Regions from separate parts of the Streptomyces sp. NPDC002446 genome, predicted to be linked through region 1. Evidence: riboswitches for the same ligand, from Rfam matches in the RefSeq annotation. Region 1 holds a riboswitch; the other holds the start of a gene.
The links. A riboswitch is a leader RNA that binds a small molecule or an ion and turns the genes downstream of it on or off. The one in region 1 is predicted to bind cobalamin.
Positions count from the first base shown of each region.

Region 1 (3,477 bases):
AGCCTTGTGCTCCTGACGTGCTTCGTCCTGGTCATCGTCGTCCAGCCGCTGGCTTCCGGCGCGATCCGGCGGATGAGCTACCCGCTCGCCCTGGCGGCGGGCTTCGCGGGGCTGGCCGCCGGTACGGCGGTCCTGGCGGCCGGCACCAGGACGGCCCTCCTGGTGGGCGGAGTGCTGATCACGCTGGGCGACATCGTGCTGTTCCTCAAGAACGACCTGGAGGCGCTGCGCCGCAGCCCGCGCTCCGACGCGGTGGTCTTCGGACAGCAGCGGCTCGCCGCGGGTCTGGGCGCCTGCGCCAGCGGCGTGCTGGGCGGGCAGCTGTACGGACTCGGTGAGCGCACCGGCGACACGGGCTGGTTCTGGCTCGTGGCCGCCGCCCAGTGCCTGCTGCTGCCACCGCTCCTCCTCACCCTGCGCGGCAGGACCGCAGTGCCTGCCGCCCACCCCGACGACACGGAAGGAACAACGAGCCGCGATGACGCGCACGGGCGGATTCCAGGACGATGACTTCTGGACCGAGTTCTACGACTTCCTCTTCTCCGAGCAGCGCTTCTCCCAAGCGGAGGAGTTGCTCGACACCTCCCCCCTGCTGGCCTTCCCGCAGGGGGCGCGGGTGCTGGACCTGTGCTGCGGGCCGGGGGTGTTCACCGTGCCGCTCGCCCGCCGGGGCTACGAGGTGACCGGTGTCGACCGCAGCCCGATCCTGCTGGACCGTGCGCGGAAGCTGTCCGCCGAGGCGGGCCGGGCGGTCAGATATGTGCAGGCCGACATGCGGGAGTACGCGAAGCCCGGGGCCTTCGACGTCGTCCTCAACATGTTCACCTCCTTCGGCTACTTCGAGGACCCTGCCGACAACGCGCGCGCACTGCGCACCATGCACACCTGCCTGGCGCCCGGCGGAACGCTCGTGCTCGACCTGGCCGGCAAGGAACAGCTGGCCCGCAAGGTCGTGCCGCCCAAGGTCGTCCAGCGCGGCGAGGACCTGCTGGTGCAGACGGACACGGCGCTGGACGACTGGGCCCGGCTGCGCAGCGACTGGGTGCTGGTCCGGGGGGACCGGGTGCTGCGGACGAGCCTGGTGTGGTTCGTCTACAGCGCCGTGGAACTGCGGGCGATGCTGCGGGAGGCGGGCTTCGAGGAGGTGGAGGTCTTCGGCGGCTTCGACGGCCGGCCGTACGACCAGGACGCCGAGCGGTTGATCCTCCGGGCCGTCCGACACGGCTGACGCCCGGCGGAGGAGAAGGCGCGGGGGCGCGCGGCAGTCCGCCGTACGCCCTTTTGCCCCTAGCTCAACGAATCGTAATATCACCCGGTCATCACCGCGACGGGCGACAGGAAGCCGGTGCGATTCCGGCACGGTCCCGCCACTGTGACCGGGGAGTGGAACCCTTCGAGAAGGCCACTGCGCGCAGCGCGGGAAGGCGAGGGGGAACGTCGATCCGGGAGTCAGGAAACTGGCCTGTCGCGGGCCCGTTCCGAGGAGCGCGGACTCCCCAGGAGGCCTACGTGCACGACGTCATGCCCCGTCCTTCGTTCTCTTCCTCCCCGCCCGCCCTGCGCCGCCGCGCCCTGCGCGCCGCCGCTGCGGCCGTCGCCCTGCTGGCCGGCTGCGGCACGACCGCGGACGCACCCGGCGACGGGAAGCCCGCTGCCTCGTCGGCGAAGGGGTTCCCCGTCACCATCGACAACTGCGGTACCCGCACGACCTACGAGAAGCCGCCCGCACGGGCGATCACCATCCATCAGCACCCCGCCGAGCTGATGCTCTCTCTCGGACTCAAGGACCGGATGGTCGCCACCTCGTTCCCCGACTCGGCCGTCCTGCCCCGGCTCAAGAAGGACTTCGACGCCCTTCCGGAGCTGGCGAAGAAGGAACCGTCGTTCGAGACGGTCCTGGAGAACGAGCCGGACTTCGTCTACGGCGGCTACGGCAGCGCGTTCGCCGAGAACGAGGGCCGCTCCCGCAAGGTGTTCACCGACGCCGGCATCGACACCTACCTCAACCGCGAGTACTGCGGCAAGAAGCAGGTGTCCATGAAGGACGCCTACGACGAGATCCGCACCATCGGCACGATCTTCGGCGTGCCGGAGCGGGCCGACAAGCTGGTCGCCGACCTTCAGGGGCGCATCGCCAAGACGCGGAAGGCGATCAAGGGCGCAGCTGCCGTGCCCGTGTTCGTGTACGACAGCGGTGACAAGGCGGCGTACACCCCCGGCGGCAAGAGCCTCGGAACGGACATCATCAGGCTCGCCGGCGGACGGAACGTCTTCGCCGACCTGAACGACGTCTTCGGTGACGCCTCCTGGGAGCAGGTCGTCGCCCGCAAGCCCGAGGTGATCGCGATCTACGACTACGCGGGAGCCGGAAGTGTCGAGCAGAAGAAGAAGTTCCTGCTCTCCCAGCCCGCCCTCGCCGACGTCCCCGCCGTGAAGAACAAGCGGTTCGTCGTGCTGCCGCTGACCGCCACACTGGTCGGTGTCCGAGCGCCGTACGCGGTCGGGGACCTGGCCCGGGGGCTGCATCCGGAGAGGTTCCGGTGACGGCCCCGGCACAGTCCGCTCCCCCCACCACCCCAGCCATACCCGGCAGTCGGCATCAAGGCCGGCCACGCCGTTGGTCCTTCGCCGTCGCAGTCGGTGCCCTCGGCGTTCTCCTGCTGGTGTCCGTCACGGCGGGGTTGGCCATCGGATCGGTGCAGGTGCCGCCCGGCGAGGTGTGGGCCATCGTGACGCATGCGCTGGGCGCCGACTGGTCGGAGCCGGTCTGGTCGCGCGCACGCGAGACGATCGTGCTGGAGGTACGGGCACCGCGCGTGCTGCTGGGGGCGGTGACGGGTGCGGGCCTCGCCGTGGTGGGTACCGCCATGCAGGCGCTGGTGCGCAACCCGCTGGCGGAGCCGTATCTGCTGGGGGTCTCGTCGGGTGCGTCCCTGGGTGCCGTGACGGTGATCGTGTTCGGGGTGAGCCTGTTCGGGCCGGTGTCGCTGTCGGCCGCCGCGTTCGCCGGGGCTCTGCTGACGCTCTTCCTCGTGTACGCGACCGCCCGCGCGGGCGGGCGGATCACGTCCGTGCGGCTGGTGCTTTCGGGAGTGGCGGTCGCGGCCGTACTCACCGCGGTGATGGACCTGTTGCTGCTGACCGGCGACCGGGGCAACGAGGCGCGAGCGGTCCTCGCCTGGACCCTGGGGGGTCTGGGCGGCGCGCAGTGGGGCACGCTGTGGCTGCCGGGCGCGGCCCTGCTGCTGGGCATCGCCGTCCTGCTCGTCCAGTCCAGGTCGCTGAACCTGCTGCTGGCGGGTGAGGAGGCGGCCACGACGATGGGACTGGACGTGGCCCGGTTCCGGGCCCGGATGTTCGTTCTGCTCTCCCTCGTCACCGGGGTTCTGGTGGCGGCGGCCGGGCCGATCGGCTTCGTCGGGCTGATGCTGCCGCACGTCGTGCGTCTGTGCGTGGGCGGCGACCACCGCCGCGTGC
Region 1 covers NZ_JBSFYC010000048.1:44,073-47,549, forward strand. The annotation lists gene ACWD6P_RS24865 (MFS transporter) at 1-510, shown strand, start outside; gene ACWD6P_RS24870 (class I SAM-dependent methyltransferase) at 479-1,228, shown strand; cobalamin riboswitch at 1,313-1,480, shown strand; gene ACWD6P_RS24875 (ABC transporter substrate-binding protein) at 1,510-2,544, shown strand; gene ACWD6P_RS24880 (FecCD family ABC transporter permease) at 2,541-3,477, shown strand, end outside.

Region 2 (3,477 bases), on a different contig from region 1:
CACCACGAACAGGCCGACGATGATGAAGCCGACGTTGTCGAGGTCGATGGCGGAGATCCAGCTGGTCACGGGGTCGCTGAGGGCGAGTTTGTCGTGCAGCACGGTCACCAGCTCGATGGTGCCGATGAAGAAGGCGACGGCGATCGACAGACCGGTGATGGTGAGGTTGTAGTAGACCTTGCGCACCGGGTTGGAGAACGCCCACTGGTAGGCGAAGTTCATGAAGGTGCCGTCGAGGGTGTCGAAGAGGCTCATGCCGGCGGCGAACAGCAGCGGCAGGCACAGGATCGCGTACCACGGCAGGCCGGCCGCGGCGCCGCTGCCCGCCATCACCATCAGGGTCACCTCGGTCGCGGTGTCGAAGCCGAGCCCGAAGAGGAAGCCGAGCGGGAACATCTGGCCGGGGCGGGAGATCGAGCGGGTGAAGCGCCCCAGGAAGCGGTTCATGAAACCGCGGGAATCCAGGCGCTGCTCCAGCTCGGCCTCGTCGTAGCGGCCGTCGCGCATGCCCTGGAAGACCCGCCAGATCCCCGCCAGCGCGATGAGGTTGAGGGCGGCGATGAGGTAGAGGAACGTCCCCGAGACGGTGGTGCCGACAGTGCCGAGGATCTGGTGGGTGCGGGACTCGTCGTCGAGCAGGGTGCCGGCGAGCTGGGCGCCGCCCGCCACCAGGGCGGCCATCGCGACGACCACGCTGGAGTGGCCGAGCGCGAACCAGAAGCCCACCGAGACCGGCCGCTTGCCGTCGGCCATCAGCTTGCGGGTGGTGTTGTCGATCGCGGCGATGTGGTCGGCGTCGAAGGCGTGCCGCATGCCGAGGGTGTACGCGGTGATGCCGAGCCCGACGCCGAAGACCTGGCTTCCGACGGAGTAGTGGTTCGGGACCACGAGGACGAAGAGCACGCCGAAGGCGACGACATGCAGGCCGGCTATGACGGCCATTAGGCCCGCGGTGCGGACGGTGTCCTGACGGCGCCAGCGGAACGCGGGCGTGGCAGGGGGCTTCGGGGTATCGGTGGACAGGGCCATCCGGCGGTCACGCTCCAGCACCTCGTGGATCAGTTCGTGAGATGCCGTGGCCGGTCTCCTGGCTTACGGGTTCGCTGACGCTGTTCCCGCCCCCGCCTTCCCGGCCGCAGGCTGCGGTCAGTGGCGCCGTACGCGCGCCATGCGCGTACGGAGAAGGGCCGGAAACTCCCCGATCACAGTGGCGAGGGCCGCTCCGGCCTGGGACCACAAGGTCCGTCACCGGTCTTCCCGAACACCACGGCCCGGCCACTCTAGCTGCCGGTGGGGACGGAGGACGACCGATGTCAGCAGGTCAGTAGGCCAAGGACGAGAGGAAGGCGTGCAGTTCGCGGTCGTAGAGCGCGGTGTTCTCCAGATTGACCATATGGGCCGCGCTCGGTATGCGGACTCTTCGGGCGCCGGGGACGGTCAGCGCTATCGCATGGGCGTTGGCGGAGATGTCCGAACTGTCGAGGTCGCCGTCGAACACGACCGTCGGCACCCTGATCTCGCCCAGGCGGTCGGCGGCCCCGACCTCGAGGGGCATCCCGCCGCCAAGGCCGTCGGCGTGCACCTCGACGTTGGCCATGGCCGAGGCGCGCATCCGCTCGCGGAACCCCGGGTGCACGGCGGAGGGTTCACGATGCGGACCGTCCACCCACATCCGCAGGAAGTGCTCCACATAGCGCTCGGCGCCGTCCGGCGTGCCGATGGCCGCCACCTGCTCCCTTATGTGCTCCAGCACGAAGGGGTCGGTGAACGGGCGGCCGCTGATGCCGGGAGAGGCGAGCGCGAGGGCCGTCACCCGGTCCGGGTGGGCTATCGCGGTGTCGAGCGCGACCCGCGAACCGTGGGAGAGGCCGACGAGGACGGCGCTGGGGACATCGAGCGCGTCGAGGAGGGCGCACAGGTCGTCGTGGTTGGCGTAGTCCCCGGCCACCGTGGAGGACAGGCCATGGCCGCGGAAGTCGTAGCGGATCGCGCGGAGGCCGGAGTTCACCAGCCAGGCGAACTGTTCGTCCCACATGTGCTGGTCGAGCATGCCGCCGTGCAGCAGCACCACCGCGGGGCCCGAGCCGGCCGTCTCGTAGAACAGCTCGCCGTCGTCGACCGGCACGAGGCCGTTGTCGATCTCGGACCAGGCGGTGATTGCTCGGGTCATGCTCCGGGTCGTCCTTTGCGCGGGAGAGGCGGTGAGTGGGGGAGGTGGGCTGGGTGTCGTTACTGTCGCGGCTGTGGGGTTTTCGCGGCTTTCGGCGCTTTCAGGGTTTTCGTTGAGGGAACGTGTGAGTCGTTCGCTTCGTTCGCTGTGTTCGCCAGGTGCCGGAATTCCTCGTCGAGTCGGTCGAGTACGCGCAGCGTGGTGCGGACGTCGTCGGCGGGCAGGTCGGCCAGCCGGCGCCGCAGCTCCGTCGACTCGAAGTCCTGGATCCTGCGTATCGCCGCTGCTCCTTCGGCGGTGAGCTCGATCAGGGACGAGCGGCGGTGCGCGGGGTTGGGTGCCGTCACGACCAGGCCCAGCTCCGCGGCGTGGTTCACCCAGCGCTGCACCGGCTGTCTGTCCAGCCCCATCGAACGGGCCAACTGCGGTACGGTCCGCGGCCCTTCGCTACGAAGGGCGTCCAGCAGGGCATGCTCGCCGGCGGTCAGGCCCGTGCCCGTCAGCTCGCGCTCCACCGCGCGGACGACCGTGCGGTGGAGCGGCCACAGGCGTCTGATGACGCCGTACAGCAGGTCTTCGGTGGGCGTCGGCCCGGTGTCGCGCGTCCCCGCGCCCCCCTCATTGACACTCATGTTGTCATGATGACATCGATGATGTCGCTTGGGAAGGGGTTGGCGGTGGAGCCGCTTCGGGCGTGAAGGTGATGACGAGATCGGCGCGGTCGCGAGTCGCCGCCACGACACGGGCGTTGGCCTCGTCCGAGGTGTGCACGAACCGCTCGGCGTCGGCGCGCGGGCGCCCGAAGTGCTCATGGCGGTCGACCAGCCGGCGGATCCGCTCCGAGCTGTCCAGATCCACGTACCAGACCTCGTCGAGCAGCGCGCGCACCCGCGACCAGGGCGCGGAGTCGAGGAGGAGGTAATTGCCTTCGGTGACGACGAGCGGGATGTGGGGCGCTACGGGGATGCTGCCGGCGACCGGCTCCTCGATGCGGCGGTCGAAGGCCGGGGCGTAGACGTCGGTATCCGGCTCCGGTGTGCGCAGGCGGGCCAGCAGCGCCGCGTATCCGGCGGGATCGAAGGTGTCGGGCGCGCCCTTGCGGTCCGTACGGCCGAGGCGGCGCAACTCTGCCTCGGCGAGATGGAAGCCGTCCATCGGGACGAGCGCCGCCTGCCCGGCGAGCTCCGTCACCAAGTGGGCGGCGAGGGTGGACTTGCCGGCGCCCGGCGGGCCGGTGATGCCGAGCAGCCGGCGCCGGTCGGGGGACGCGGTGGCGGCCAGCCGTCGGGCGCGGGAGAGGAGGTGCC
Region 2 covers NZ_JBSFYC010000056.1:25,900-29,376, forward strand. The annotation lists gene ACWD6P_RS26890 (HoxN/HupN/NixA family nickel/cobalt transporter) at 1-1,062, opposite strand, end outside; cobalamin riboswitch at 1,061-1,284, opposite strand; gene ACWD6P_RS26895 (alpha/beta fold hydrolase) at 1,322-2,170, opposite strand; gene ACWD6P_RS26900 (MarR family winged helix-turn-helix transcriptional regulator) at 2,230-2,802, opposite strand; gene ACWD6P_RS26905 (nucleoside/nucleotide kinase family protein) at 2,807-3,477, opposite strand, start outside.
Region 2: another riboswitch for cobalamin. It lies ahead of ACWD6P_RS26890 (HoxN/HupN/NixA family nickel/cobalt transporter); the one in region 1 lies ahead of ACWD6P_RS24875 (ABC transporter substrate-binding protein).